Regions from separate parts of the Bacillus sp. D386 genome, predicted to be linked through region 2. Evidence: predicted binding sites of a transcription regulator. Region 2 holds the regulator's gene; the other holds the start of a gene.
The links. The regulator LexA, encoded in region 2, represses DNA repair genes until DNA is damaged. The targets are predictions, from matches to a motif close to CGAACATATGTTCG.
Positions count from the first base shown of each region.

Region 1 (15,673 bases), 320 kb from region 2:
CGAATAACCGTCACTTTAATATGTCCCGGATAGTCCAGTTCATCTTCAATACGTTTTCTAATATCTCTGGCTAATCGGTGTGCCTCTAAATCATCAATACTTTCAGGCTTAACAATAATACGAACTTCTCGTCCTGCCTGGATTGCAAATGATTTTTCAACACCTTCATAGGATTCAGAAATATCCTCAAGTTTTTCAAGGCGACGAATATAGTTTTCAAGCGTTTCACTTCTAGCTCCAGGTCTAGCTGCAGATAATGCATCAGCAGCTGCTACCAGAATGGCAATTATAGATTTTGGTTCGGCGTCTCCATGGTGAGAAGCAATACTATTAATGACAACAGGATGTTCCTTGTACTTCGTAGCAAGTTCCACTCCTATTTCCACATGGCTTCCTTCTACTTCATGGTCAATCGCTTTACCGATATCATGCAATAGTCCAGCGCGCTTTGCCAATGTAATATCTTGACCAAGTTCTGCTGCCATCAAGCCGGATAAATAAGCTACTTCCATCGAATGTTTAAGCACATTCTGACCATAGCTTGTACGGTATCTTAAGCGGCCAAGAATTTTTATTAAATCTGGGTGTAAGCCATGAACCCCAACTTCAAATGTTGTTTGCTCACCGATTTCACGGATATGCTCATCGACTTCCCTTCTTGCTTTATCAACCATTTCTTCAATACGAGCCGGATGGATACGCCCATCCTGAACAAGCTTTTCAAGGGCAAGTCTTGCAGTTTCACGTCTAATTGGATCAAATCCAGATAAAATGACAGCTTCAGGTGTATCATCAATAATTAAATCGATTCCCGTCAACGTTTCAAGTGTTCGAATATTACGTCCTTCTCGACCGATAATTCGACCTTTCATTTCATCATTTGGAAGATTAACAACAGAAACGGTCGTTTCGGCCACATGATCTGCTGCACAACGTTGAATCGCAAGTGACAAGATTTCACGTGCCTTTTTGTCTGCTTCTTCCTTCGCTCGGTTATCGCTCTCTTTCATCATGATTGCAATATCATGTGATAGCTCTTTCTCAACACGATCAAGGATAATGGCTTTTGCTTCTTCTCTAGTCAGGCTAGAAATACGTTCAAGTTCAGAACTTTGAGCTTGAATTATCTCGTCCACTTTGCTTTCCATCTGTTCAATATGCTGTTGTCTTTGGTTCAGAGAATCTTCTTTCTTCTCCAATAAAGCCTCACGTTTATCTTGAGAGTCTGCTTTACGGTCCAGATTCTCTTCTTTTTGTAGAATTCGATTTTCCTGTCTCTGTAATTCAGTTCGTCGATCACGAACTTCCTTTTCAGCATCAGTCCGAAGCTTATGAATCTCATCCTTTGCTTCAAGAAGGGATTCCTTTTTCAAGGCGTCCGCTTCACGCTTTGCGTCCTCAATAATTTTTTCAGCTGCGTTCGTTGCGCCGGATATTTTAGATTCAGCTATAGATCTTCTTAACAAATAGCCAACAACTGCACCAACAATTAGGCCAAGCAAAATGGAGATGATAGCGATTGGATCCATCATTACACCTCCTCTTGCTATTAACTTTTTTAATCTCTTTTACTACATTGTTTTCAATTCTGGCATGTACATCATCTAAAAATATACAGCACAATCGCTTTTAGGCATGTCATAAAAAAAGATATTAATACATTTCTATTGTAAAGTTATGAAAATTTGTTGTCAAGAGCAAGTCCTGACGCTCTTTTAATCGTTTTTAGAAAATACAGACAGATATACAATTTTCGTGACCCTATCCACCTAGGTCATAGTTTCTAATAATACTCTCCACTTTAAGACAGCCGCTTCCCATTAAGTTGAGTAAAAGTACAAAAGCCGAAGAAATTATTTGTTTTTCGCATCTTTTCTAATAAAGTTATAGATTTTTCTCAAACAACACTTACTGATTGATCATACTCTGCCAGTCACAATACTACCTAAATATTATTTCTTTCATGATTCTCTTCAGAAACAGCTAAATTTATAATAAAACACACCCTGAGGCCCACCTATAGAAAGAGCAAACCCATAATCAGGTTTGCCCATTACAAACTACTTATTCAGGTAAATCAAATTTATCCATTTCCTCTGCTGCTTCAACCACTTTCGCTTCACCGTTTAATCCATAGGCTGAGCGGATTTTAATGGAAATTTCATCCCGAACATCTGGATTTTCTTTTAAGAAGAGCTTCGCATTCTCTCTTCCCTGTCCTAAGCGATCTCCATTATATGAGTACCAAGACCCACTCTTTTCAATAATATCCAATTCAGAACCAATGTCGATGATTTCTCCTTCTTTGGAAATACCCTCACCATACATAATATCAAGTTCTGCCACTTTGAAAGGTGGAGCCACTTTATTTTTAACAACCTTTACTTTAGTCCTGTTCCCTACAATATCATTTCCCTGTTTCAGTTGTTCTGCACGTCTTACTTCAAGGCGAACCGTAGAATAGAACTTAAGAGCACGACCACCTGGAGTTGTTTCTGGGTTACCAAACATAACACCAATCTTCTCACGGATTTGGTTGATAAAGATTGCTATGGTGTTAGATTTATTAATGGATCCAGAAAGTTTACGAAGAGCCTGAGACATTAAACGGGCTTGTAGACCCATATGAGAATCTCCCATTTCACCTTCAATCTCAGCTTTTGGTACTAAAGCAGCCACTGAGTCAACAACGATAATATCAATTGCACCACTTCGTACAAGCGCCTCAGCAATTTCCAATGCCTGTTCACCTGTATCTGGTTGGGAAAGTAATAATTCATCTATATTTACGCCAAGCTTTTGTGCATATGCCGGATCTAAAGCATGTTCTGCATCAATAAATGCTGCTTGTCCACCCTGTGCCTGTACTTCAGCAATTGCATGTAAAGCTACTGTCGTTTTACCGGAACTCTCCGGTCCATAAATCTCAATTATTCTACCTCTTGGATATCCACCCACACCGAGGGCTGAATCAAGAGCAAGCGAACCACTTGGAATGGTAGAAACCTTTCTGTCTGCTCTTTCCCCCAGCTTCATTACTGAACCTTTACCAAATTGCTTTTCAATTTGTTTTAGCGCCATATCGAGCGCAGCTTGACGTTCACTCACAGTTTATTTCCTCCCCATATCTATATAAAAACATTACATGTATAATTTAGAACTTATTTATACTATACCTCATCTGTCCCCATTTAACAAGTAAAAAAGCGAACATTTATTCGTATTGTTTTAATGGTAATTTTGCTAATAAATTTAAAGAAACTCTCTAGCAAACAGAATGCTTTTAGCAGTAATTAAAGTAAAACTAAAATTATCTCAATTTTATAAACAATAGAAATCCCCAACCATATAAGTTGGGGTTTTCTATTATGCATATAACTCTCTCAACTTTCGGATAAGAAAATGACAGCCATACTTCATGCTTCTTACCCGATTAACCTCACGCATACCGCCTAAGTCCAATCTCTTTGCGTACGTTTTCTGACCGGAAATGGCTATACCGATATAAACAGTCCCTACCGGATGACCTTCCAATTCATCTGGTCCAGCTACTCCAGTAAAACTAATCCCAATATCAGATTGGAGCATGGCTTTAATATTATCAGCCATTTCCATAGCACATTGCTCACTGACAACTCCATATTGGTCGATGGTTGATTGTTCGACCTTCAAAAGCTTTTCCTTTGCTTCATTGGTATAAACAACAATACCGCCCTTAAGGATTAAACCGGCTCCCTGTATATCCGTCATTTTTTCCTGAAACATTCCGCCGGTTAAGCTTTCTGCTGCCGATATTGTAAGCTCATTTTCTTTTAAAAGATTGATAAGTTCAGTCATAATAGTCGCATCATCATATCCGTAAAAATATTCTCCCACACGCGAAAGAATTTTTTCTTCTGTCTCTTTTAATAGTTTGTCAGCTTCTTCAATAGATTCATGTTTAGCTGTAATACGAAGAGTTACCTCTCCATCTGAGGCAAGAGGCGCTATTGTCGGATTACTTTGCTGATCCAGTAAATCTTCTATTTCTGTTTCAAGCTGTGATTCCCCAATACCAAAGAAACGGAGGACTCGGGAATCTATACGCTCCACCCTGTCCATTAATCTCAAAAGATAAGGAACTGCAAAATTTTGATGCATTGGCTGCATTTCACTTGGAGGACCTGGTAATAAAATGTGAAGAATATCCCCATGAGACACAACCATTCCGGGAGCCATTCCATTTTGATTAGGGAATACTTCCGATCCTCCAATAACCAATGCTTGCTTCCGGTTGTTTTCTGTCATCACCCGTTTTATTTTCTTGAAATATTCTTCAATATTTTCCATAGCTTTTTGGTCTGTTATTAATGTTTTACCTATATGGGCAGCTACAACTTCTTTTGTTATATCATCCTTTGTTGGTCCCAACCCACCAGTGTATATTATGAGATTTGCTCGGGATTCTGCAATTTCAATAGCCTTTTTTAATCGTACAGGATTATCCCCAACTACTGTATGGTAATATACGTTAATACCTATCTCTGCCAGGCTTTTTGATATAAACTGAGCATTGGTATTTGCAATCTGTCCAAGTAATAACTCAGAGCCTACCGCTATTAATTCTGCATTCATTCTGTCACCCGCCATTTAACAAGTTATATTTAGAATGATACCCTTATTTAGAATTTAAAAACGCATGTTTATTCTTAGCAAAGTAATCCCAGCCAGACCATAGAGTAAAGAATAAGGCTACGTAAAGAGCTATATCAGCAAACGGGAAATTAATCCACGCAAATGGTAGATTATGCAATAGTAATGCAGCTATAGCTATGATTTGAGTCCATGTTTTAATTTTACCCAATTGATTCGCTGCAACCACTTCACCTTCACCGGCTAGAACCAGGCGAAGACCTGTTACCGCAAATTCACGGCTGATAATTAAAATAACAATCCAAGCAGGGGCCAACTCGTATCCTACAAGGATAATTAATGCTGCAGATACAAGAAGTTTATCTGCCAACGGATCAAGAAACTTTCCAAGGGTTGTGACCAGATTATGTTTTCTAGCATAATATCCATCAATCCAATCAGTAGTGGAAGCAATGATAAAAATGATAGCTCCAACAAAATGAGAGATAGGCAACTCCACATCGTTAATCACCCACGTTCCCCAATCAATGGATGGAAGCATGATAATCATAAACACAGGGATCATGCAAATTCTGGAAATTGTTATCTTGTTCGGTAAATTCACTTGATGTTCCTCACTTTACTTTTAAATTTTATTTATAAAAGGATAGACGAGAGAAGGCCATCCATTGATGACCTTCCAATCTTACTCCTTCGTGTAATCAATCGTTATGTTTTGAACAATCAGTTCACTTTCATACTCCAGTTTTTCATCATTAACAAAAATTTCAGTGTCTGGAGTTTTCCCTATATTCATGACTATTTGATTATCATCTGAAAGATCAAAATCCTGGCTTTCTCCATTTTGAATCACCCCATTGAAGAGATTTTCTCCCTTGGAGTTTTTAACAGATACCCATGTCTCGCCGGTAGATTTTACTGATACCTTAAATTCATCTGTATTACTTAATTCATATGTTGTATTTTTTCCATTCGCGGAGGTCACTTTCAGCTCAGCAGAACCTGCTTCTTCCGGCTCTTTAGATTCTTCCTCAGCATTCTCTGGATTACTTTCTTCTTCTGTTTCCGCTTCTTCTTTCTCATTGGTGTTTTCTTCTTGGTTTGTGGATTCACCCTGCTCAAGTCTTACAGGGTCACCGTTTTGATTAACTGTCCCTGTGTCATCATTATTACCAATGGCTTTTGCTACAAAGTAATAAATAATAGCCACTACTGCAACAAGGAACACAGCTATCAAAATTTTAGGAAGTACTTCCATCCACTTTGAATGCTGTACTGGCAATGTTTTTTTCGATTGCACTCTAGATAATTTTTGAGGAATCTCCTCCTGCTGAACTGCCGCAGGAATATCCGTTTGATGCTCCGCAAAAAGCTGTTCAGGATCTAATCCAACTGCTTCAGCATATTGTTTAATAAACGCTCTGACATAGAATTTGCCCGGCATCATTTCATAATTGCCTTCTTCTATACCAACAAGATAACGCTTTTGTATTTTGGTTATCTGTTGAAGGTCATCCAGGGTTAATCCTTTAGACTCTCTGGCTTCCTTTAATACTTTACCTAATTCCGTCATATAAACACCTTCTAATCACTAAAAATCAAACGATCCAAATTCGGATCCTCCAAATAAAGAGGACTGTTGGTCTACTGCTTCATATGTGATCTCTTCGTTCGGGTCATTACGTAGTTCAATAATATAATCAAAATCGTTCATTGTATACTCTGAATTTTGTACAAACACATCAGGATGTTCAACAACTTTAATTGAATCAAGTCTCATGATCTCACGCACAAGCTGCCAATGCCTTTCATTGGCTCTGCGAGTTGAAACAATCCCATCCAGAATAAATAAGTTATCTTCATTGTATTCATCTTCAATTAATTGATTTCGAACGGTTTGTTTTAATAAGGTGGAAGATACAAATAACCACCGCTTATTCGCACAAACACTTGCAGCAACAATCGATTCAGTTTTACCAACCCGGGGCATACCCCTGATTCCAATTAGTTTATGGCCTTCCTGTTTAAAAAGCTCGGCCATAAAATCAACTAGAAGCCCAAGATCTTCTCTTACAAATCGGAATGTTTTTCGATCATCTGCATCTCTTTGTATATAACGACCATGTCTGACTGCTAACCGATCTCTTAATTTCGGCTCTCTAAGTTTAGTTACTTTTATCGTATCCATTGTTTGCAGAATTGATTCCAGGCGTTCAATTTGACGATTATCCTTCGCCAAGAGAAGCATACCTCTTCTCCCCTCATCCACACCATTGATGGTTACGATATTTATGGAGAGCATTCCTAGCAAAGAAGAAATATCCCCTAACAAACCGGGACGGTTAATTTTAATTTCATATTCAAAATACCATTCCTTCTTGTCCATACCGTTCCCCCTAAGAGAAATATTTGACAAATTCCTTCAATATTTTCCCTATATCCTATCATATCTGATTTACTGACGAGTGGAAAGCAAAATACATAGTGTAGCATTAAATACTTATGTATTCCATCCGCCATTCACACTGATAATCTGCCCTGTTATATAACTGGAGTCTTCTGAGAGGACAAAGGAAACAACTCCAGAGATATCCTTCGGATGCCCCAGCCGCCCCATTGGGATTTCTTCTTCCAATTCTCTAAGCTCTTCAGAATCGAATCGATTGAGCATAGGTGTGGAAATTGCACCGGGTGATATAGCATTTACACGGATTCCAGAAGGTGCAAGCTCCTTCGCAAGTGCCTTGATAAAAGAATTCTGTCCACCTTTTACCATTGAATAAAGAACTTCACAGGAAGCACCCACTTCTCCCCAAATAGAAGTAATGGCAATGATACTGCCATCTTTTTTTTGTATTAACTTAGGAACTAGTCCTTTAGTCAATAAAAAGGGAGATGTAATATGTAATGAAACCATCTGTTTGGCTCGGTCATCGGTTATATCTGTTATTAAACCAAAATGACTGTCACCGCTATTTAGTATTATCGTATCAATTTGATTAATTTCGTCAATTATAACTTGATGTCCGCCATCTTTACTTAGATCAGCCTGAATTACTTTCACCTGTATTTGAAATGGTTTTAACTGATCTAAAAGCGAATTAATTCCGCTAAGATTACGGTTATAATGGAGATATAGATTCCAGCCCTCTGCAGCCAAACGTAATGCAATTGCTTGACCAATTCCTCCACTAGCACCCGTAATGAGTGCATATTTTCCATTCATAATAAAAACCCCTTGCCGTAAATAACACTTACAATACTTTTCATTATAAAGCTTGAAGATGAAAAGTAAAACCTCCAATTGAAAATAGTCAATTGTTTCTAATATAAGCTTCTTTAATCCTACCAAATAGTTATCGTAAACCAGTGAATCAGTTAAGCTGGTTAATTGTCCGTTTACCTTGTATTATATAAACAAATTTAAATACAAAAAGAGCCAAAACCATTACGGCTTGGCTCTTACCCATTCAGGATGGAAGTATTTGAAATACTGACATTCTATCCTCATCTATAAATTCCTGTACTGCTTTATTCACTTCATCATAGGTCAAAGCTTCCAAAACAGTCACAACATCAAATAGCTTCATGTCATTAAAAGCATATCGTGTAAATTGATTGGCTATCGATTCAGGTGAATTCAATGACCTGAGGAAGGCACCAATTTTCTTCTTACGAATTGAATTTAATTTTTCCTCTGTTACAATTTTTCCTTCGCGGGCCGCAAAAAGAATATTTTTCAATTCTTCCTCTAAATGATCCGGCTTATCTGTATCACTGCCGACCATTCCAAATCCAAATCCATATTCCTGTGTATAATCATAAAAGAATGAATGGTCAATTAACCCTTCAGAATATAGTTTTTCATAATACTCGGAGCTTTTTCCAAAAGTCATATCCAGAAAGAGGCTGATAGATAGCTCTTGTTTTAATAAATCAATCCCCTGGAGAGTTGGATTATTTGCCTTCAATCCAACCACACACTTAGGCGTCTGGACATGCATATTGGTTGAGCGTTTTTTAGTAGCGACATTAGCCGGCTCTGCATCAAATTTCCGTTCGATTTCCCCACGTTTATCGAAGTTTTTCTTAGCCTGGTTGTCACGAACTTGCTGCATGATTGTTTCCGGATCCAATGGCCCTGTAATAAACAGAAGCATGTTGCTTGGATGATAAAATGCATTGTAGCACTTATAGAGCAGTTCTTTTGTTATTCCTGAAATCGACTCAATGGTACCAGCTATATCAATTTTCACAGGATGATTATGATATAGGTTTTCAATAATACCGAAATATAATCTCCAATCTGCATTATCATCATACATGGTAATTTCCTGGCCAATAATCCCTTTTTCTTTTTCCACACTCTTATCCGAGAAATATGGTTCCTGGACAAAATCAACTAATGTTTCTAAATTTTTCTCTACATCCGTTGTACTGGAAAAAAGGTACGCTGTTCGAGTAAAGGATGTAAAAGCATTGGCCGCTGCACCTTGTTTACTGAACTGCTGGAATACATCACCATCTTCTTTTTCGAACAATTTATGCTCTAGGAAGTGTGCAATTCCATCCGGGACCCTGGAATATTCATCTGCACCGGGCTCTTTAAAATGATTATCGATTGATCCATATTTAGTTGTAAAAGTGGCATAGGTCTTATTAAATCCTTTTTTCGGAAGGATGTACACAGACAAACCATTATCCATTTTTTCGAAATATAATTCTTCCTGAAGCTGGTCAAATAGTATTTTCTCCATTACTCAGTCACCTCATCTCCACTTAAAAAATAGATCGTATCCATTTGAATTTTTTCTCCACAAGCCACAATTTCATCCTTTGTTACTCTATCAATCGAAGACAACCAATCATCCAATGGTTTATCAACAGCGGCAACCACATTATGATATAGAACTTCTGTTAGACCACGGGAGGTGTCGATCGTTTCGAGCAATTGATTTTTAATGATTGCTTTTGTTTGTTCCATTTCTTGATCCGAAAATTCGCCCTTTTTCATAGCTTCCATTTGTTCTTTTATGATCGTTACTGCCTGATTATAATTTTTATTATCAATGCCGGACATAACCATTAAAAGACCTTTATGACTTTCAAGTCGTGATGCGGCATAATACGCCAAACTTGCTTTTTCACGAACGTTTATGAAAAGTTTAGAGTGTGAAAACCCTCCAAATATCCCATTAAACATTTGCAAAGCAAAATAATCTCGATCGCCATAAGTGATATTTGTTCGGTAGCCAATATTCAGCTTACCCTGTTTGATATCCTGCGTTTCTTTCAGTTCTTTCACTTCAAGGATATCATGTTTATTATGCATAACCCGTTCAGGTTTTCTCTCCGCGAACTGAAAGTATTCACTAGACATTTGCGTTACCCTGGCTTCATCCAAATCCCCAATTACATAGAGGTCCAATTCATCTTTGGCAAACGCTTTTTTATAATAATTGTATAGGGATTCAGGAGTGATTTCATCGACTTCGCTTATAATCCCGTTTGCTTCCAGCCGATAATTTTCTTCCATACACATTTCCTGAGTTAAGCGTAATGAAGAATAACGCATTTTATCATCATATACAGCCTGCAGCCTTTGTTTCAGAGCACGCTTTTCCTTTGCAACTGTATCCGCATCAAAAGCATCTCCCTTTACATTAGGATTAATCAAAACATCATGTAAAAGCTTAAACGCTTGTTCCAACATCGGTTCAGGCTTGGATAAAAATCGTTCATTTACCATTTCCATTTGAAAACTCATAATATGATATTCGCCTTTTTTACTGACATCTGTAAAAAGACTGGCTCCATATAATTGATCTAGATGGGAGCGGAAAGCTGTAGATGTTGGATATGCAGCTGTATTACTTTGCAGGACATTTGGCAACAAAGCTCTATATGTAACGGTTTCTTCCTTTAAAGGTGCTTTCATCTTCCAAACAAGCGTCGTTGTTTTAAATTTCTTAGTTGGTACAAAATGAATCGTAATGCCAGCTTGTTTTAGTTTAATCTCATCAATAACTGCCATATTTTTGACCTCCCTTTACTCAATGTTATGCAGGTTCTTAACCATATTGTTCGTCTCAAGGATTTTTTTTAAACCTTTAGTTTGAATATACAGGTTAAATGGAATGTAAATCAAGGAACTGACCCTGACCTTCTTTCATTCTTTCTTCTAAATTCGATCTAATTAAAATCGACACGCTTTAGGTTAGAAAAAAAAAGACAAGGACTGCTCTTGCAATAAGAACAGCACTTGTCTTTGATTAAATCATGAATGAGTTTACCTTTTAACGTTTTCCTTTGATATATGGCGTACCGGATGCTTTTGGAGCATCTGCACGTCCAATAAATCCTGTTAAAGCCAGAATCGTTAATACATATGGCAAAATTAACATATATACATTCGGAATGTCACTAAAGAATGGCAGCATTGAGCTTACAATACTTAAACATTGCGCAAATCCAAAGAATAACGCTGCGCCCATTGCACCAATTGGATGCCATTTACCGAATATCATAGCTGCAAGCGCCATAAAACCTTGTCCGGATATTGTCGCATGAGTAAAGTCTAAAGCAATAGTCGAAGCATAAATAGCTCCACCCAACGCTCCCAGAATTCCACTTAAAATAACACCAATATAACGCATTTTATTAACGTTTATCCCCATTGTGTCAGCGGCCATTGGATGTTCACCAACTGAACGAAGGCGTAAACCAAACGGTGTTTTATAAATGGCATACCAGCAAATCACAGCAATCACAATCGCCAGAATCGAGGTTAAATATACATCTGAGAATAAAATTTTACCCAATACAGGTATATCACTTAAACCAGGTATATCAAAACTGTAAAATGGTTCAGCAATTTTATCAGTTTGTCCTTTTCCGTAAACTAATTTCACAAGGAACATACAAGCTCCAAGCGCCAACATATTAATGGCTACCCCACTGACTGTTTGGTCAGCCCTGAATGTTATAGATGCAACTGCATGCAATAGGGAGAAAATCCCACCAACTACCATAGCTACAACTAATGAAATCCAAGGAGTCCATTCATGAAATGTATCTGCAAATGTCAAGTTGAATACAATGCTTGTAAAAGCACCAACTACCATTAAACCTTCTAATCCAATATTTACTACACCAGAACGCTCAGAAAATACACCACCGAGGGCTGTCAGAATAAGTGGAGAGGCGTAAACAAGTGTAGAAGGAACAAGTATCGCTAGTATCTCTAAAAAACTCACTTATTCCACCCCCTTTTTCTTGCTAAACTTTCTCAGCATGAGACGAATAACATAACTGGATGCAACAAAGAATATGATTAAAGCTATAACTACATCAATGATTTCAGTTGGTATTCCAGTTTCCATTGGCATATTTAATGAACCATATTTCAATCCACCGAATAATAAAGCTGCAAGCACAACTCCAATCGCTGTATTAGCACCTAGTAATGCAACTGCGATTCCGTCAAAACCTACTCCTGTATGCGCCCCTTTTACACCAATATACTCGAATGTTCCAAGTCCTTCCATAGCACCAGCAAGTCCTGCAAAAGCACCAGAGATCAGCATGGCATAAACTATATTGCGATCTACACTGATACCTGCATATTTAGATGCATGCTGGTTAAAACCGACAGCTTTTAATTCGTAGCCTCTTGTTGTTTTCTCTAATAAAAACCACATTATGATTGCTCCAAGAATAGCTATCGCAAATCCCCAGTGTAATCTAGAGTTAATCGTCATTTCAGCTAAAAAGTCAGAACGTAAAGATGCTGATGGAGCAATCTTTTCAGTTTTGTCCATGTTATCTGTTAAAACGTAAGTGATAATATAGTTAACTACATGAAGAGAAATGTAGTTCATCATAATGGTTGTTATAACTTCATGCACTCTAAATTTAGCTTTTAAGAGACCTGGAATGAATGCCCATAAAGCACCAGCTAAAGCAGCAACAATGACCGCAAGCGGCAAATGGATGATTTTAGGAAGGTCAGTAAATAACGTTCCAATCCAAACAGCACCTAACCATCCCATTAAAAACTGGCCCTCAACACCAATATTAAAAAGTCCAGTCCTAAATGCAAAGGCAACGGCTAAACCTGCAAGTATATAAGGGCTCACTTGACGGATTGTCTCACCTATTGCATAGGAATCATAGAATATACCATCCCATAAAGCTCCATAACCAGCTATCGGATCATAACCGCTGACCCACATTACGATAGCACCTGCGATTAAACCGAGCAAGACAGCTATAACAGGGATTAATAAGTTCGATAATCTTTTATACATTAGCTTTTCCCCGCTTCCTTAACCTTACTTCCTGCCATTAATAATCCGAGTTCCTGTTCAGTCGTTTTCTTAGGATCAACAATAGCCACAATGGAACCTTCATATATAACAGCAATACGGTCACTAACATTTAAAATTTCATCCAGCTCAAAGGAAACAAGCAATACTGCTTTCCCCTGATCTCGTTGCTCAATTAAACGTTTGTGAATGAACTCAATAGCTCCTACATCAAGGCCACGTGTTGGCTGAGCAGCAATTAACAAATCAGGATTTCGATCTATTTCACGAGCAATGATCGCCTTTTGCTGGTTTCCTCCAGACAAAGCTCTTGCCGGAGTATACTCACTTGGAGTACGAACATCAAACTCTTTAATTAAAGTACGAGCTTTATTAAAGATATTTTTATAATTTAAGATTCCCCATTTTGAAAGTGGTTTTTGATAATATGTTTGGAGAACCATATTCTCGCCAATTGAATAGTCTAGTACAAGACCATATTTATGTCGATCCTGAGGAATATGCCCAATTCCTGTTTCTGTAATTTTCCTTGGACTCTTCTTCTGGATTTCAGTCCCATTTATAGAAATGGTACCGGATTCTGGTTTTCTCAGGCCAGTGATTGCTTCAATCAGCTCAGATTGTCCATTTCCATCGACACCTGCAATCCCCACAATTTCTCCTGCACGAACGGATAGGTTAAGGCTTCGAATTGCTTCAACACCACGGGAGTCTTTAACTACAAGATCTTGTATATTCAATACCTCTCCACTTGGATTTGCATCCTGCTTCACAGTTGTAAAAACCACTTCTCGCCCTACCATCAGACTCGCTAATTCATTAGGATTCGTTTCACTGACATTTACAGTACCAATTCCTTTTCCTTTACGAATAACCGTACAACGGTCACAGACTTCCATAATCTCTTTAAGTTTGTGAGTAATCAGTATGATGGATTTACCTTCAGTGATCAAATTTTGCATGATCTGTATTAACTCTTTGATTTCCTGTGGTGTCAATACGGCTGTAGGTTCATCAAAAATAAGAATGTCAGCTCCACGATATAGAGTTTTAAGGATTTCAACCCTTTGCTGCATACCTACAGAGATATCAGAAATCTTGGCATCCGGATCAATTTTCAATCCATATCTTTCTGATAACTGCCTAACTTCCTGGGCAGCCTCTTTTAAATCAATTTTTCCACCTTTGGTGGGCTCCTTACCAAGAATAATGTTTTCTGTTACTGTGAACGTATCAACAAGCATGAAATGCTGATGCACCATTCCTATGCCCAAGTCATTTGCAATATTTGGGCTTGTAATTTTTACTTCCTTACCATTTACACGGATTTCCCCTTGTTCTGGCTGGTAAAGACCGAACAAGACATTCATTAACGTGGATTTTCCTGCACCATTTTCTCCCAACAACGCATGAATCTCACCTTTTTTTAATTGCAAGGTGATATCATCATTTGCGACGATGCCCGGGAACTCTTTACGGATGTGCAACATCTCAATAACATAGTCCACAGTTTTTTCACTCCTTTTTCCAGAGAAGATTCATAAGTAAGATGACAAAAGAAAAGTTGCCAATCTAGTTTTAGCAACCTTTCCTTTACCATATTGCTTAAAGGTCTGATGTCAGACTGACATCAGCCAAGGTAATCGCAAGGGATAAGGATCACATCCTCATCCCTTACTAGGAAGTGCTTATTTTAAGAATGTATCTAAATCTTCACGAGTAGATGGTACTTTAATTTCTCCACTCTTAATCTTTTCTTTATATTCTGCAACTTTAGTTTTAATTTCATCTGACAAGTTTTCTTGTGAAGGTGCGATATCAACTGCATCATTTTCTAAACCAAATTCAACATTTTCTCCGCCAGGGAATTTGCCTTCCTTAGCAAGATTGGATACTTCCACAACTGCCAAATCAACACGTTTAATCATAGATGTTAATGTGATATTTTTGTCTGTACCAGGTACATCACCTAATGCTGCTTGGTCAGAGTCAACCCCAATAACCCAGATTTCTTTGCTTGGATCATTTTTAGTGATGTTAACTGCTTCTGTAAATACGCCTTTACCTGTTCCGCCGGCTGCATGGTAGATAATATCAATACCGGATTTATACATTGCTTGTGCTGTAGCTTTACCAATATCAGCTTTATTAAAATCACCTGCATATTTTACCTGAACATCTGCCTCAGGTTTAACTGATTTAACACCTGCTATAAATCCGCTCTCAAATTTTTTAATAAGTTCACTTTCAACTCCACCAATAAATCCAATTTTATTGGATTTAGTTTGCATCGCGGCTACTACACCTACCAGGAAGGATCCTTCATGCTCTTTGAATGTGATACTTGCCACGTTATCAACATCTACAACAGAATCAATTAATGCGAATTGGCTCTTAGGATTTTGCTCGGCAACTTCTGTAATGGAGTCAGACAATAAGAAACCTACCCCATAAATAAGGTCAAATTTTTGTCGTACCAGCTGATTTAAGTTAGTAGTGTAATCAGCATCAGATTTGGACTGGAGGTAATCATAACCGTTTTTACCTTTTTCAAGATTGTTATCTTTACCAAACTGTTGTATACCTACCCAAGCGGATTGGTTAAAGGATTTGTCATCAACCCCGCCTGTATCTGTTACCATGGCAACTGTGAAATTGTCCTTACCTTCTGTTTCACTGCTGTTACCTTTCTCTTCTTTGTTTCCACAAGCACC
Region 1 is NZ_VEMV01000002.1:326,548-342,220, forward strand. Features, by position in the region: gene rny (ribonuclease Y) at 1-1,529, opposite strand, end outside; gene recA (recombinase RecA) at 2,065-3,108, opposite strand; gene FHY45_RS06590 (competence/damage-inducible protein A) at 3,367-4,614, opposite strand; gene pgsA (CDP-diacylglycerol--glycerol-3-phosphate 3-phosphatidyltransferase) at 4,658-5,236, opposite strand; gene FHY45_RS06600 (helix-turn-helix domain-containing protein) at 5,318-6,205, opposite strand; gene FHY45_RS06605 (DUF3388 domain-containing protein) at 6,224-7,018, opposite strand; gene ymfI (elongation factor P 5-aminopentanone reductase) at 7,133-7,858, opposite strand; gene yfmH (EF-P 5-aminopentanol modification-associated protein YfmH) at 8,103-9,389, opposite strand; gene yfmF (EF-P 5-aminopentanol modification-associated protein YfmF) at 9,389-10,666, opposite strand; gene FHY45_RS06625 (ABC transporter permease) at 10,929-11,888, opposite strand; gene FHY45_RS06630 (ABC transporter permease) at 11,889-12,941, opposite strand; gene FHY45_RS06635 (ABC transporter ATP-binding protein) at 12,941-14,467, opposite strand; gene FHY45_RS06640 (BMP family lipoprotein) at 14,648-15,673, opposite strand, start outside.
Region 1: the regulator LexA is predicted to act here: its motif matches at 3,208-3,221, upstream of recA (recombinase RecA).

Region 2 (15,673 bases):
GCAATGGAAATTGAGCTGGCGAGAAATATGGTATTAAAGGCTGCCTGGCTTAAAGATCAAAAAAAGAATTTCACAAAAGAATCTGCCTATGCCAAGCTATTTGCTTCTGAAATGGGATTCCGTACATGCAATCAGGCGATTCAAATTCATGGTGGATATGGATATATGCGTGAATACGAAGTGGAGCGTTACTTACGTGATATGAAGTTATTGGAGATTGGCGAGGGTACATCAGAAATTCAGCGACTTGTAATATCCCGCCAACTAGGTTGCTAGCCTTATATTTTTTTAAGTGATAAGGAGGAACGAGATGGCGGATTTGGTTCAGAAAACAGTGGGTGCTCTTTTGGATGAAATAGCTCAAGAGAATGCGGAGCGAGAAGCAGTTGTTTATGCAGAGCGAGGTCTTCGGTATACGTATAAACAGTTTAATGATGTTTGCAAGGAGGCAGCCCGAGCGTTTATGTCGCTTGGAATGGAAAAGGGAGATCATCTTGCCATATGGGCGACTAATACTCCTGAATGGCTGATTACCCAATATGCGACAGGGAAGATGGGAGCGGTGCTCGTTACGGTAAATACGAGTTACAGAGCCAAAGAGCTAGAATACCTTTTGCAGCAGTCTGATTCAAAAACACTTATTTTAATGGAAAATGTGAAGGATCATTCCTATATTGAAACACTTTATGAAGTCATACCGGAATTAAGAGATGCACCTCCTGGAGAGGTGGTATCAGAGAAGCTGCCTTATTTAAAAAATGTTATCGTGCTCGGTGAGAATCGATATCCTGGTACGTACAGCTGGGATGATGTGATAAAAATGGCCTCCCACACATCAGAGCAGGAATTGGCTGAAAGGCTAGATTCCTTACACGACAGCGATGTCATCAATATGCAGTATACGTCTGGGACAACTGGTTTTCCAAAGGGAGTCATGCTGACTCACCGCAATATCGTCAATAACGCGATCAATATTTCTGAGGGAATGAAGCTGACAAATGAAGATCGTATGTGTATTCCAGTTCCTTTTTTCCATTGTTTTGGGTGTGTATTAGGAACATTAACAGCCGTTTCTGTTGGTGCAGCCATGATTCCATTGCAGGAGTTTAATCCGCGCAGTGTTTTACAGGTTGTTGAAGAAGAAAAATGTACCGCTCTTCACGGTGTTCCAACGATGTTCATTGCTGAAATGAACCTGGAGGACTTTGAAGAATACGATTTATCCACTCTGCGTACAGGTATAATGGCTGGTTCCACCTGCCCTATTGAAGTCATGAAGGGTGTAGTGGAAAAGATGGGGGCCAATGAAATAACGATTGTATTTGGACAGACCGAATCTTCACCTGGTATCACTCAAACGAGGACGGACGATCCGCTTGAATTGCGAGTCAGCTCCATTGGCAGATCGATGCCTAATATTGAGGTGAAAATCGTCGAGCCTGGCACTGAGAATGAAGTGCCTCGGGGGCAGCATGGCGAGTTAATCACACGCGGTTACCATGTCATGGAGGGTTATTACAAAAATCCAGAAGCAACTGCAGCTGCGATTTCCAAAGATGGCTGGCTTCATACCGGTGATTTGGCTGTCATGGATGAAAATGGGTATTGCGCTATTACTGGCAGGCTTAAGGACATGATTATCCGTGGTGGCGAAAATATTTATCCAAGAGAAATAGAAGAGTTTTTGTACCAGCATCCTTCTGTACTTGATGTCCAGGTCATTGGTGTACCAGATGCCAAATATGGTGAAGAAGTAATGGCATGGATCATTCCTAAAGAAGGCACATCCATAACAGCCGAGGATATCCGTACTTACTGCCACGGGAAGATTTCAAGGCATAAAATTCCGCGCTATATCGAATTTATAGACGAATATCCGATGACAGCTTCCGGAAAAATTCAAAAATATAAGCTTCGGGAACAATCCATGCAGATTTTGGGAACGTGAGGAGGAGCAGCATTGTTTAAGAAAATATTAATTGCCAATCGAGGGGAAATCGCTTCAAGAATAATCCGTACCTGTAAACGCCTTAATATCGAAACGGTTGCGGTTTATTCTGAGGCAGATCAAGAGGCACCATTTGTTAAGGAAGCAGATTTTGCTTTTCTTTTGGGTGGTCCAAGAGTAAATGAAAGCTATGTTAATACCGCGAAAATATTAGAGATTGCGAAAGAGCATGATGTGGAAGCTATCCATCCGGGTTACGGATTTTTAAGTGAAAACAGTGAGTTTGCGAGGGAATGCATAAGAGAAAATATTGTTTTCATTGGTCCCTCTCCGGATGTCATTGAACTAATGGGACAAAAGACAAAGGCAAGGGAGGCCATGGAGAAGTCAGGTGTACCGGTTGTGCCTGGAATATCATACCCGCTTGCTGATGCGGAGGAGGCAGTCAGGGTAGCTAAGAAACTCGGATATCCTGTAATGCTGAAAGCCTCTGCTGGCGGAGGCGGGATTGGCATGCAGTCAGTCTCAAATGAAATCGAGCTCATAAAAGCATATGAAGGCAATCAAAACCGAGCCCAAAGTTTTTTTGGCAATGGGGATATGTTCCTTGAGAAAGTCATTGTGAACCCGAGACATATTGAAATTCAAGTGCTGGCTGACAAGCAAGGCAATGCTGTATACCTTTGGGAACGTGAATGTTCCATTCAGCGCCGTAATCAAAAAGTGGTAGAAGAAGCACCATCTCCATTTGTTGATGAGAGTTTACGGAAAAGAATGGGCGAAACAGCATTAAAGGCCGTACGCGATTTAGGCTACTATAATGCCGGTACCTTTGAATTTTTAATGGATGAACAAAAGAATTTCTATTTCCTTGAAATGAACACGCGCCTGCAGGTTGAACATCCGGTAACAGAGGAGATTACGGGAATTGATATGGTTGAGGAGCAAATTAGGATTGCCTATGGGGAGAATTTACGTTTTACCCAAGATGATATTCGGTTAGAGGGTCATGCTATTGAAGTGAGAGTCTATGCGGAGGATCCCGTTACGTTCTTACCATCACCCGGGCAAATAACCCATCTGAAATTACCGAATGGTCCAGGTGTACGAAATGAGGTTGCTATCAGTGGTAACTCTAAGGTAACACCATTTTATGATCCGATGATTGCAAAACTAATTGTGTCGGCATCAAGCAGGGAAGAAGCTATAAGCTGTATGACAAAGGCACTTCAAAGCTATGAAATTCAGGGAATTAAAACAAATCTACCCATGCTTTTAACGGTCATCCAGCATGAAGCATTTAAGGCGGGAGACACAACAACTGGGTTTATTGAAGCAAATCTTAAAAAAATGAAAAACAGATAGGAGAGGTAATAATGGCTGAAGAAATCAAAGCAAGTATGGCAGGAAATGTATGGAAAATACAAGTAAAAGAGGGAGATACCGTTGAAAACGGACAGGACATGGTCATTTTGGAATCTATGAAAATGGAAATTCCTATAGCCGCTGAAGGAGACGGACTCGTCACAGAGGTTGTCGTAAACGAAGGGGATTTTGTAAATGAGGGCGATGTTTTAATCCGTATTGACTAGAAGGGAGAGAACTTTTTTGGAGATACCTGAATTTGTACAAATAAAAGAAGTTGGCCCCCGGGACGGTTTGCAGAACGAGATGAATATAGCTCCGACTGAACAAAAAATAGAATGGATTGACCTGTTGAGCGAAACGGGTCTTTCTTATATTGAAATTACATCTTTTGTTGCTCCTAAATGGATTCCGCAGCTAGCTGATGCGCTGGAGGTATCAAGGAAAATCAAGCGCAAGGATACGGTCACTTATGCGGCTCTAGTGCCAAATCGAAAGGGATTGGAAAATGCGCTGTTAGCAAATATCGATGAAGTCTCTATTTTCATGTCAGCGAGTGAAGCACATAATCAAAAAAATATAAATAAATCCATTGCAGACACCTTTCCAATTCTTCAGGAGGTTGCAGAGGATGCATCAAAGGAAGGAAAAACAACACGAGCTTATGTATCGACAGTGTTTGGCTGTCCGTACGAGGGCGAAGTTCAGATTGATGCTGTCTTACATATATGCGATAAGCTGTTCGCGATGGGGGTAGATGAAATCTCTCTTGGCGATACAATTGGTATTGCCCATCCAAAACAGGTTGATTTTTTACTGGATGAAGTAACAAAACGGTTTAATAAGGATCGTATTGCGTTACACTTTCACGACACACGCGGCATGGCGCTGGCAAATATATTAGTAGCTTTAAAGAAAGGATATACAATTTTTGATTCCTCACTAGGCGGTTTAGGCGGCTGTCCATATGCAACCGGAGCCTCAGGAAATGTAGCCACTGATGACTTAGTTTATATGCTTGAGAGGATGGGGATTCGTACGGGTATTGATGGAAGAATGTTAGCTGAAGCTGCAGATTATATTCAAAAACAGATGGGTATCCCTTTGTCGAGCAAACAAATGGCTATCCAGGAGAAAAAGGAAGGGAGAAGGGTCAACTGATGATAAACCGATCCATACGAGAAGACGGGATAGCGGTGATTGTATTAGATCATCCTCATAAATCCAACGCTTTATCTATTGAGTTGTTAAAAGAATTGCAACAAACACTGCGTCTATATAAAGAAAATTCATCTATTCATTGCATAATCATTACTGGCAGTGGTGACAAAGCCTTTTGTGCTGGTGCTGATCTAAAAGAACGGTTAAATATGACTCCAGCACAGGTAGGAGAAGCGGTCAGATTAATCAAGGAAACCATTTCCATGATTGACCAAATGCCGCAGCCGACGATTGCTTCCATTAATGGGGCAGCATTTGGCGGAGGGCTTGAGCTTGCATTGGCTTGTGATATAAGAGTGGCCAGCCATCATGCCAGGATGGGGCTCACAGAAACCTCTCTGGGAATTATTCCAGGCGCAGGCGGAACACAGAGACTGCCGAGATTAATTGGAATCAGCAAAGCAAAGGAGCTTATTTTCACCGCTCGCAGGATAGATGCCATTGAGGCACTGCAAATTGGCCTGGTTAATCAAATCGCCAAGCCGGATGAACTGGAGACTATGAGTCTGTCAATCGCAAAGAAAATTGCAGCCAATGCACCTATCGCAGTAAGGGAAGCTAAAAAAGCGATAGAAAGAGGTATGGAAACAGACTTAGCACATGGTTTCCAAATTGAAGAAATGAGCTATCAGGTTACCATTCCAACGAAGGATCGTATGGAGGGGCTCATGGCATTCAAGGAAAAACGTAAGCCTGTATATACCGGTGAATAAACTCCCAATAGAAAGGTAGATGACCATGAATACAATTCAAAACGACCTTATAGAACGAATAGAAAAAATTAAAGGAGGCGGAGAAGAGAAGTATCATCAAAAAAATAAAGAAGCAGGCAAATTGTTCGTCCGAGAGCGTTTGGAGTTATTGTTTGATGAAGGCGTTTTAGCTGAGGATGGATTGTTTGCGAATCATTCTGCGGAAGGTTTACCGGCTGACGGGGTGGTAACGGGATTAGGAAAAATAAACGGCCAAACGGTTGCTGTTATGGCTAATGATTCAACCATTAAAGCAGGATCCTGGGGAGCACGGACGGTTGAAAAAATCATTCGTATTCAGGAAACTGCTGATAAGCTTCAAATCCCTATGCTCTATTTAGTGGACTCAGCCGGTGCGAGAATAACCGATCAGGTAGAGATGTTCCCTGGACGCCGAGGGGCTGGCAGAATTTTTTATAATCAGGTAAAACTGTCCGGGAAAATCCCGCAAATCTGTTTATTATTTGGCCCATCTGCAGCAGGCGGTGCCTATATTCCAGCATTTTGCGATATCGTTGTGATGGTGGAAGGAAATGCTTCCATGTATCTTGGTTCTCCTAGAATGGCAGAGATGGTGATTGGTGAGAAGGTCACATTGGAACAAATGGGCGGAGCGAAAATGCATTGTTCTGTATCAGGTTGCGGAGATGTTCTTGTAAGCAGTGAACAAGAGGCAATCGAATATGCCCGGAAATATCTATCCTACTTCCCAGCCAATTTTGCCGAAAAAACAAAAAGCACCGAAGAAAAACTACCTCAAGTATCAGACAAAACAATCGCAGATCTTATCCCTCAGAATCAAAATGCACCTTTTAATATGTATGATCTCATTAATCAATTAATAGACGAGGATTCCTTTTGTGAAATCAAGAAAATGTTTGCACCTGAATTAATTACTGGTCTTGCCCGAATGGGTGGTAAACCGATTGGTATTATTGCCAATCAGCCTCGTGTAAAGGGTGGAGTCCTTTTTCATGATTCTGCTGATAAAGCAGCCAAATTCATTAATCTATGTGATGCTTTCAATATCCCCTTGCTCTTTTTGGCCGATATACCAGGCTTTATGATTGGCACTAAAGTAGAGCAGGCAGGAATTATCAGGCACGGTGCAAAAATGATTGCTGCCATGAGTGAAGCAACCGTTCCAAAAATCTCTGTTATTGTTCGGAAAGCGTATGGAGCTGGCCTTTATGCGATGGCCGGTCCAGCCTTTGAACCAGATTGCTGTATTGCCTTGCCGACTGCCTCGATTGCAGTTATGGGTCCAGAAGCGGCAGTGAATGCTGTGTATGCCAATAAAATTGCCGCGCTGCCGGAAGAAGAACGTCAAGGCTTCATTATGGAAAAAAGAGAAGAGTACAAGGAAGATATTAATATTTATCGCCTCGCCTCAGAAATGATCATTGATGATATTGTTGAACCTAATGATTTAAGAAGTCAATTAATCACTAGATTTAGCTTATATCAAAGTAAATATCAGGTCTTTTCATGCCGAAAACATCCGGTTTACCCGGTTTGAGGAAACGGAGGGTTCTTTCATGAGCCAAGTAGCCTGGATACCCGATCATCGTACGATTTCTAACCTGCGTCTTTATAAATGGATACAAGAACTGGGCTTTAAAGACTATGACCAATTTTATGCTAAATCGATTGAAGAGCCCGAATGGTATTGGGGAGAGGTCGAAAAAGAATTGGGGTTCAGTTGGAAAACACCATATAAAAAAGTAATGGATTTATCAAATGGGATTGAATTCCCGGATTGGTATGTCGGTGGAACCTGTAATATTGTGGATTCTTGTATAGAGAAATGGATATATTCTGATCATCATGCAATCGAATATGAAAATGAATTAGGACAAACAAAGAAAATCTCCTTTCCGCAATTATATGGTTGGGTGAGCCGAGTGGCAGGAGGGTTATTGGAACAGGGGATTGTACGTGGAGATAGAATAACCATCTATATGCCAATGATTCCGGAGACCATTGTAGCCATTCTGGCTGCTGCAAAAATTGGAGCGGTTGTCTCGCCTGTATTCTCCGGTTTTGCAGAGGATGCCCTAAAGACACGGGTAAACGCAGCAGGCTCCAAAATGATTATAACGGCAGAGTCCTATACTCGACGTGGTAAAAAGGTCGATATGTTAAAGACAGTTACAAATGTTTTAGATGAAATGGATACTTTGGAGAAGGTAGTTGTAGTGGGAGAGACTGGGATGCGTGGCTCATTTGTATCCTGGACTCAAATCGAAGCAACTGATTCGGTGGACACCTCTGCTGAAATGAAGAGTGATGACCCATTCATGCTCATTTATACATCAGGGACAACAGGTAAACCAAAAGGAACAGTCCACACTCATACCGGTTTCCCGATAAAGTCAGCGATTGATGCAAGAATCTCAATGGACGTGGTCAAAGGTGATAAGCTTCTCTGGATAACCGATATGGGCTGGATGATGGGACCATTCCAGTTGTTTGCCAGTTTAATGAACGGAGCTACGATTATGCTTTACGATGGGGTGCCTGACTACCCAACAGCTAATCAGATATGGAAGTTAGTTGAAAAGTGGAAAGTTACGCAATTAGGAATATCACCTACATTAATTCGTTCTCTTATGGCAAGAGCTGATGATTCGATTGGTTCTCATAATCTTTCATCTCTTAAAGTGTTTGGATCAACGGGTGAGCCTTGGAATCCGGATCCATGGAATTGGTTGTTTGAAAGGGTTGGGAAAAAGAAAATCCCGATTATTAATTATTCAGGAGGCACCGAAATATCCGGCGGCATTTTAGGAAATGTTTTATTGAAGCCTATTGCTCCTGTTACATTTAATTCACCGATGCCAGGCATGGATATTACGGTATTAAATTCATCCGGTGAATCTGTTACGAACGAGGTGGGTGAGCTCTGTATTCGCGCTCCTTGGGTTGGCATGACTAAAGGCTTCTGGAATGAGAAGGAAAGATACTTGGATACATACTGGAGCACCTATAAGAATACCTGGGTTCATGGGGATTGGGTTAGTACAGACGGCGTTTTTTGGGAGATTAAAGGGCGGTCTGATGATACATTGAATATAGCAGGAAAAAGAGTAGGTCCGACTGAATATGAATCCATTCTTATTAAGCATGAAGATGTGATTGAAGCGGCTGCTATCGGTATTCCGGATGAGCTTAAAGGGGAATCCTGTGTATGCTTTGCCGTTTTACAAACGAATGTAAAGGGGAGTACAGAGCTAGAAAATGAGCTCATGAAGCTTTTGGGCAATCAGCTTGGAAAAGCACTCAAGCCTTCAGCTATTTACTTCGTGAGCGACCTGCCAAAAACGAGAAACCAGAAAATTATGCGCCGAGTCATCAAATCTACCTTCCTTAACCAAGATGCAGGTGATTTATCCTCCTTAGTCAATCCGGAGATCGTACATGAAATCAATCAGATAAAAATAAAATGATACCCAGTTAGTTGGAAGCAAGTGTGCGAATCACATGCTGGTAAACAGCTATCTGATAGTTAAGCGTTGGCATGGATAATCTCCATGCTTTTTTAATTAGTTTTATAGTTAATATAATTGGGTTGTTGTATTCTTGAAAACTTAACGATTAAAATAATTTAATAGAATGTATCGGAACAAAAGAAAAAGCAAGGCATACATCATTGCCTCGCTTTACTGTCCTGTTAACGAATACGCTGTTTCCGAATCCATTGAGTAGCAATCCATTTTTCACCCTTGGTAACCGGGGCACCGCCATGTAAGGTCTTTTCGTTCAGAGATTCGTCTTGGTAGAAATATTCAAAGTAAACCGCCATTCCTTTTTGTGGAGCGACTGATAAATCTAGGTGAGGGAAATACGTTTCTCCGCCTTCTTCCACATCATTTAGGTATAAGACAATTGTACTAATTCGGTTATTTTGAGCAGCTGAACTTGTCGAAGCAAAATAATCAAAGTGTGCTTTGTATTCTTGACCAGGAGTATAGCGAAGGATATGGAGATTCTCGCCATGTTCAGACGGAATGGTAGTGATGGCAGCTAGCCGTTGTTCAATGCGTAAAACGGTTTCATTTTGAGCATCTTCAATGAAAGCACCTGAACTCGTACGCATACCGTTTACTTCACGGGTTGCTCCAACGGTTGAGCGTTTCATATCCTGCTTCGCTAACTCTATCAACGTATCGCATTCCTCGTCGCTTAACACGTTTCCCAATACCACAACAAGTGGTTCACCGTGACGAGCTAAGATAGGAATTCGTCTGTTCTCTGTCTCAATGAAATGACCTGTGTGGGGGAAAATAGGCGTTTCTTTTTGTGGATGAATGGTCGTTGTCATATATTGCTTCCTCTCCCATCTTTTCTCTGTTCCATTTGTTATTTTATCATGTATTTTAATAAATCCGATTAGAATTCTCATAATTATTTTTGGAAGAGTAAATTTCAAAATAATAATATATGAGTTTGAATTTGAAGAAAGGAAGCCGAAATTTTAGTTCAAGAACTTTATAAATCAAAACTCCTCAATGAATGGGGAGTTTATTTTGTTTAATACTTTACTTTTGCTGTATATACAGAAAATGCGCCATCAAAGCAAACACAATGGAACAATTATGATTGATCCGGTGATATTATATGTATGATTTATATAAAGTAATGAATCAAGTGGATTTAATACAAAAATTAAGAAAAAAATTAATGTAGAACATAATAATATTATGTAAACTAATGTATTAAATTTATAGATATGCGGGTAATCGTATATATTAGCCTTATAAGAGAATTTTTATGGCAGTTGAAGGAGAACGGAATAATGGACATATTGAATAAAGGGTATAAAGAAGCAGTTGAAAAAGCAAAAAATGATATTCTGAATGATATTTCCTTATATATGGAAGAAAGCGAAACAAAGCCAGCTATACATGATTATTTGGAGAGCAGAGAACGCTATTTCGATCAAATTTGGAATTTAGCATGGAAGAGTCGAACGCTTCAGCGGATGAATAGAGCTGAAAAAATTAAATTTTTGGGGCTGCGTGGTATAGAAACAGAAGGAGCCTCCAAGAAAGCAATAAATAAAATGGTTGAACAAGAACTAAGTGGACTAAAATCCTTTGATCTGAAAAGTTGGATCCAAGATTACTTTGGAGAAACAGATGAACGATGGGATGAATTATTTGAAACAGTCAAGCTAAAAAAATTGAAAGGGAATTATGAGAATACCGTTATAAAAGATGAGGCCTTAAGTATTTTGAGCAGTAACAAGCTTTATTTTTATTTAAAACTCAGATATAAAGTGGCAAATCAATTACAAAGGGATATAGCAAATGTGAAGGGGTTCAAACAAGCCCAATTTGAAACGCTCAACGACCTCTTATATTGGGGATATGATGTATACCAGGATGATTCTGTTTTTGACGAATATATTTATCAAAATCTGATCGATACCTTTGTTTACGAAACCATATACCCATTTATAGTATCAGAATTGCCGAATCAAATCATAAACCAATATGAGAATTTGTTTAAAGGGTCGATTAATCATAAGCTGATCAGGCAATTGATCGGGGGAAATATTAGTGAATTTCAATGGGAATATGAAAGTGAAATAGAGCAGGAATTGATTGAGGACCTTATAGATGTTCGAACCCACCCGGATGAATTTGATATACAAATGCCGTTATACCATACTCAGCACAAAGAGAGAATTGAAAAAAGAGAACAGAAATTAGAAGAGCTGAGGAAACAGGAAGAAATAAAACAAAAGAAACTGGATGACATCTTTGGTGTGGAATACAAGACGACCGTTTATAGTAACACTAAATATATTCTGCATATAGGAGAAACAAATACCGGTAAAACCTATCAGGCACTAAATAGATTAAGGCAAGCTGCATCTGGTATATACCTGGCACCTTTAAGGCTATTGGCACTTGAAGTATATGAAACGCTTAAAAACAACGGAATTGCCTGTGCATTAAAGACAGGTGAAGAAGAAAAGGATATTGCAAATGCCACGCATTATTCCTGCACAATTGAAATGTTTACCGAGAAAGATGAATTCGATGTCATGGTTATAGACGAAGCGCAAATGATTGCAGATAAGGATCGTGGGTTTTCTTGGTTTAGAGCTATTAATAAAGCGCGTGCTCGGGAAGTTCACATTATAGGCAGTCACAACTCTAAAAGGATGATTTTAAATCTGCTTCAGGGAAATGATATTGAAATTCATGAATACAAACGTGATATACCGCTGATTGTAGAGAAAAAACCTTTTAAGATCGAACATACCAAGGCAGGAGATGCATTGATTGTATTTTCTCGAAATAAAGTGCTTCAAACCGCTTCAAAGCTGGAAAGAAACGGCCATAAAGTAAGTGTGATCTATGGAAGTATGCCTCCTGAGACAAGAGCTAAACAAATTCAGAGGTTTATTAACAGGGAGACGCGAGTGATTGTATCTACAGATGCCATCGGAATGGGGCTCAATCTACCGATTAGGCGGGTCGTTTTTCTGGAAAATGATAAATTTGATGGCACGAGAAGACGTTTATTGACCTCCCAGGAAGTAAAGCAGTTAGCAGGCCGTGCCGGACGTAAAGGTATATATAATGAAGGAAGAGTGGCATTTACTGATCAAATTGGTTTAATGAAACGGTTGTTGAATGGTGAAGACCGGCCAATCAGTACATTTACAATAGCTCCTACACAGGTTGTATTTGAACGCTTTAAACGTTATCATTCCAGCTTTGATCAATTCTTTGAATTATGGGATGAATTTAAAAATCCTGCCGGAACAACAAAAGCACCGCTTACTCAGGAAAAAGCTTTATATCATTTAATTCGCCATGAACAAATAGAAGGACGAATGTCGATAACTGATTTATACGGTTTTCTGCATTTACCTTTTTCAGCGAATGAGGAGAGCCTTGTTAATCAATGGCTCTATAATATGAAAGCCATTGTGGATAGAAGAGAATTGAGAGAGCCTTTAATAAAGAAAGATTCCTTGGATGAACTTGAATTATCTTATAAATCAGTAGGATTGCATTTATTGTTTTTGTATAAATTAGATAGAAGAAGTGAAACGGTCTATTGGGAGCGAGTAAGAGAAGAAATCAGTTCAGATGCACATAATCAGTTAAGAAAAGGGGTTAAAAAATATCAAACAAAATGTCGGTCATGCAATAAGCCGTTAAGCTGGAATTATCCATTTGCTATTTGTCAGTCGTGTTATGAAGAGAGTAAACGATCAAGATACTATTACAGAGGATGGGATATATAGGACCTTCAAGCTTGCAATCATAATGGTTGCAAGCTTTTTGTATTACATAATTATATTATGTAAACAAGAAGATAAATAAAAGCGTTAATCTATTCATAAAGTGGAATATGCCAATCTTTAAATGCATAAGTTTAATAGAGAAAATAGAGATAATAGATTTTAAACACATAAGTAGAACCGGCTGAAAGCCGGTCCCATCGTTCTTATTGAATATTTCTGTATAACCCGATCACTTTACCGAGGATGCTGACATTTTGTAGAATGATAGGCTCGAGCATAGAATTTTCCGGCTGCAGACGGAAATGAGTATCTTCTTTAAAGAAACGTTTTACGGTAGCTTCATCATCTTCAGTCATGGCTACGACAATTTCACCATTGTTTGCTGTATGCTGCTGGCGAACAATAACATAGTCACCGTTAAGTATTCCAGCTTCAATCATACTGTCACCCATAATTTCAAGCATAAACACATTTTCATCGGCAGGAGCCATATGCTCAGGCAGAGGGAAGTATTCTTCTATATTTTCGATAGCTGTAATAGGCTGCCCTGCAGTTACTTTCCCGATTAATGGTACATTAACTGAATTTGTTTTTGGAATATGGTCATGTGGATCCATATCCAGGATTTCAATAGCACGTGGTTTGGTAGGATCTCGTCTGATGAGTCCTTTGCTTTCCAATCGCGCTAAGTGACCATGAACCGTGGAACTTGAAGCCAGTCCGACTGCTTCGCCAATTTCTCGAACGGAAGGCGGATAGCCCTTCGTTTTTACTTCTTCTTTAATATATAGCAAAATATCCTGTTGCCGTTTGGATAATTTAGTAGTCATCTCCCGCACCTCTTTTAGCTTTTCTTGTTTTTAGTATATCATTTCCTGTTTAACAGTACAAACATAAGTTCGTTTTTTGTATTGACACAAAACGTTTGTTCGGTTTATACTTGATTTATATTAAACGAACATACATTCGATGGGGGTTTATTTATGAAAAAATTATGGACTTCTTATAATTATTCCATCTTGTTTTTTATCGGTCTTTTCTTATTAATAACTACAATGATAGTAACAAATATTGAAGCACCAAAAGACGATTATCAACAAATCACGGTTAAAAAAGGAGATACAGTTTGGGATATGGCTGAACGTTTTGACGGCAGCGAAATGACACAGACTGAATTTGTCTCTTGGGTTCAGGAACATAATGACTTGCACATTAATCATTTAAAGGAAGGGCAAACGATTGTGATTCCTGTAAAGAAAATGAACGAAAATACAGAAATGCTACACTTAGCAGATTCTGATAAATAACTATATAATCAGTAAGGTCGGGAATGTTTCCCGGCCTTATCTATATGTAAAGAAGAATGGTGAGAGAAAATGAAGGTTGGAATTTATTGCAGAGTCAGCACAGATAAAAGTTCACAGGAAACATCACTGGAAAGGCAGGAGCAGGAGTTAACAAGACTGGCTGCCATAAAGGGGTTCGAGGTGGTAATAATCGAGAAAGAACAAGCCAGTGGATATGATTTAGAACGAGAAGGCATTCTAATCTTGCTGGAAAAAATGAAAAATAGAGAAATCGAGGGTCTCTTGATTCAGGATGAAACAAGACTGGGCAGAGGAAATGCCAAGATTGCTCTATTACATTGCATCTATAAAGAAGGGGTTAAATTATATACGGTTACTCATAATGGTGAGCTCGAGGTTTCTGAAACAGATGCCATGCTTTTGCAAATCATCAGTATAGTAGAGGAATATCAGCGAAAATTACAAAACAGTAAAATCAGAAGAGGGATGAAACGAGCAATTGAAAATGGATATAAACCACAAAGAAATTTAGCAAATCAACATCTTGGAGGCGGAAGAGAAAGGTCAGAGGTACCTTTACAGGAGGTTATTGAGCTGCGTATTAAAGGATTAACATTTGCTGAAATTACGGAGAATTTAAACAGAAAAGGCTATGATCTCTCAAAAGCCACCATTCATCGAAGATATTCAGAATATATGAAAAAGAATACTAATCAATAGTTCATTCTTGAAAATTACGCAGTTTTTCTATACGATGACAATATCTACTTATATTTTATATAGAAGGAGCAATACCATGCTGCCAATGCATAAAATTAAAAGAATTAATGAATTATCTAAGAAATCAAAAACAGTTGGCCTTACAAAAGAAGAAGCCACTGAACAATCTCTTCTAAGGAAAGAGTATTTGGAAACCTTTCGTACCTCAATGAGAAATACGGTTGAAGGTTTGACAATTATCGATCCAGAAGGTAAGGATGTCACACCTGAAAAAATAAAAAAATTACGTAATAAAAAATTACATTAAGGGTATAGCATAATAGGTTAGACTCCAAAAAAATATCCTAAGGAGTGACGATTTTGTAGCATTTACCAACAAAGTCTTGTCAACCTGTTTATACTTCATTAATATAAATTAGAAGGTTAATCTGAAAGGATGTAGGCAATGTTCACAGAAAAAGATAATTTATCTATCACAGCTATTCGTACTCTTTCAATCGATGCAATTGAAAAAGCTAATTCAGGTCATCCTGGTATGCCAATGGGAGCTGCTCCTATGGCTTATACTCTTTGGACCAAATTCATGAACCATAATCCAAAAAATCCGGATTGGTTTAACCGTGATCGTTTTGTATTATCAGCAGGACATGGTTCCATGCTTTTATACAGCTTATTGCACTTATCAGGTTATGGCCTTGATATGGAAGAAATTAAGAATTTCAGACAATGGGGCAGTAAAACACCTGGACATCCTGAATATGGACATACAAAAGGCGTAGAAGCTACAACCGGACCACTTGGCCAAGGTATTGCGATGGCAGTCGGTATGGCAATGGCGGAACGTCATTTGGCGGCAGTCTACAATAAAGATAACTTTGATGTTGTAGATCATTTTACATACAGCATTTGCGGAGATGGAGATTTAATGGAAGGGGTATCAGCTGAAGCTGCTTCTCTTGCTGCCCATTTAAAATTGGGACGTTTAGTAGTCCTTTATGATTCCAATGATATCTCTCTTGACGGCGAATTAAATATGAGCTTCTCTGAAAGTGTTGCTGAGCGTTTTAAAGCTTACGGATGGCAATACATT
Region 2 is NZ_VEMV01000002.1:6,237-21,909, reverse strand. Features, by position in the region: gene FHY45_RS05105 (acyl-CoA dehydrogenase family protein) at 1-276, shown strand, start outside; gene FHY45_RS05100 (AMP-binding protein) at 311-1,948, shown strand; gene FHY45_RS05095 (acetyl-CoA carboxylase biotin carboxylase subunit) at 1,961-3,313, shown strand; gene FHY45_RS05090 (acetyl-CoA carboxylase biotin carboxyl carrier protein subunit) at 3,325-3,540, shown strand; gene FHY45_RS05085 (hydroxymethylglutaryl-CoA lyase) at 3,557-4,474, shown strand; gene FHY45_RS05080 (enoyl-CoA hydratase) at 4,474-5,247, shown strand; gene FHY45_RS05075 (acyl-CoA carboxylase subunit beta) at 5,273-6,805, shown strand; gene FHY45_RS05070 (AMP-binding protein) at 6,825-8,735, shown strand; gene FHY45_RS05065 (2OG-Fe(II) oxygenase) at 8,960-9,610, opposite strand; gene FHY45_RS05060 (helicase-related protein) at 10,085-12,556, shown strand; gene lexA (transcriptional repressor LexA) at 12,760-13,386, opposite strand; gene yneA (cell division suppressor protein YneA) at 13,540-13,863, shown strand; gene FHY45_RS05045 (YneB family resolvase-like protein) at 13,933-14,583, shown strand; gene FHY45_RS05040 (DUF896 domain-containing protein) at 14,660-14,890, shown strand; gene tkt (transketolase) at 15,029-15,673, shown strand, end outside.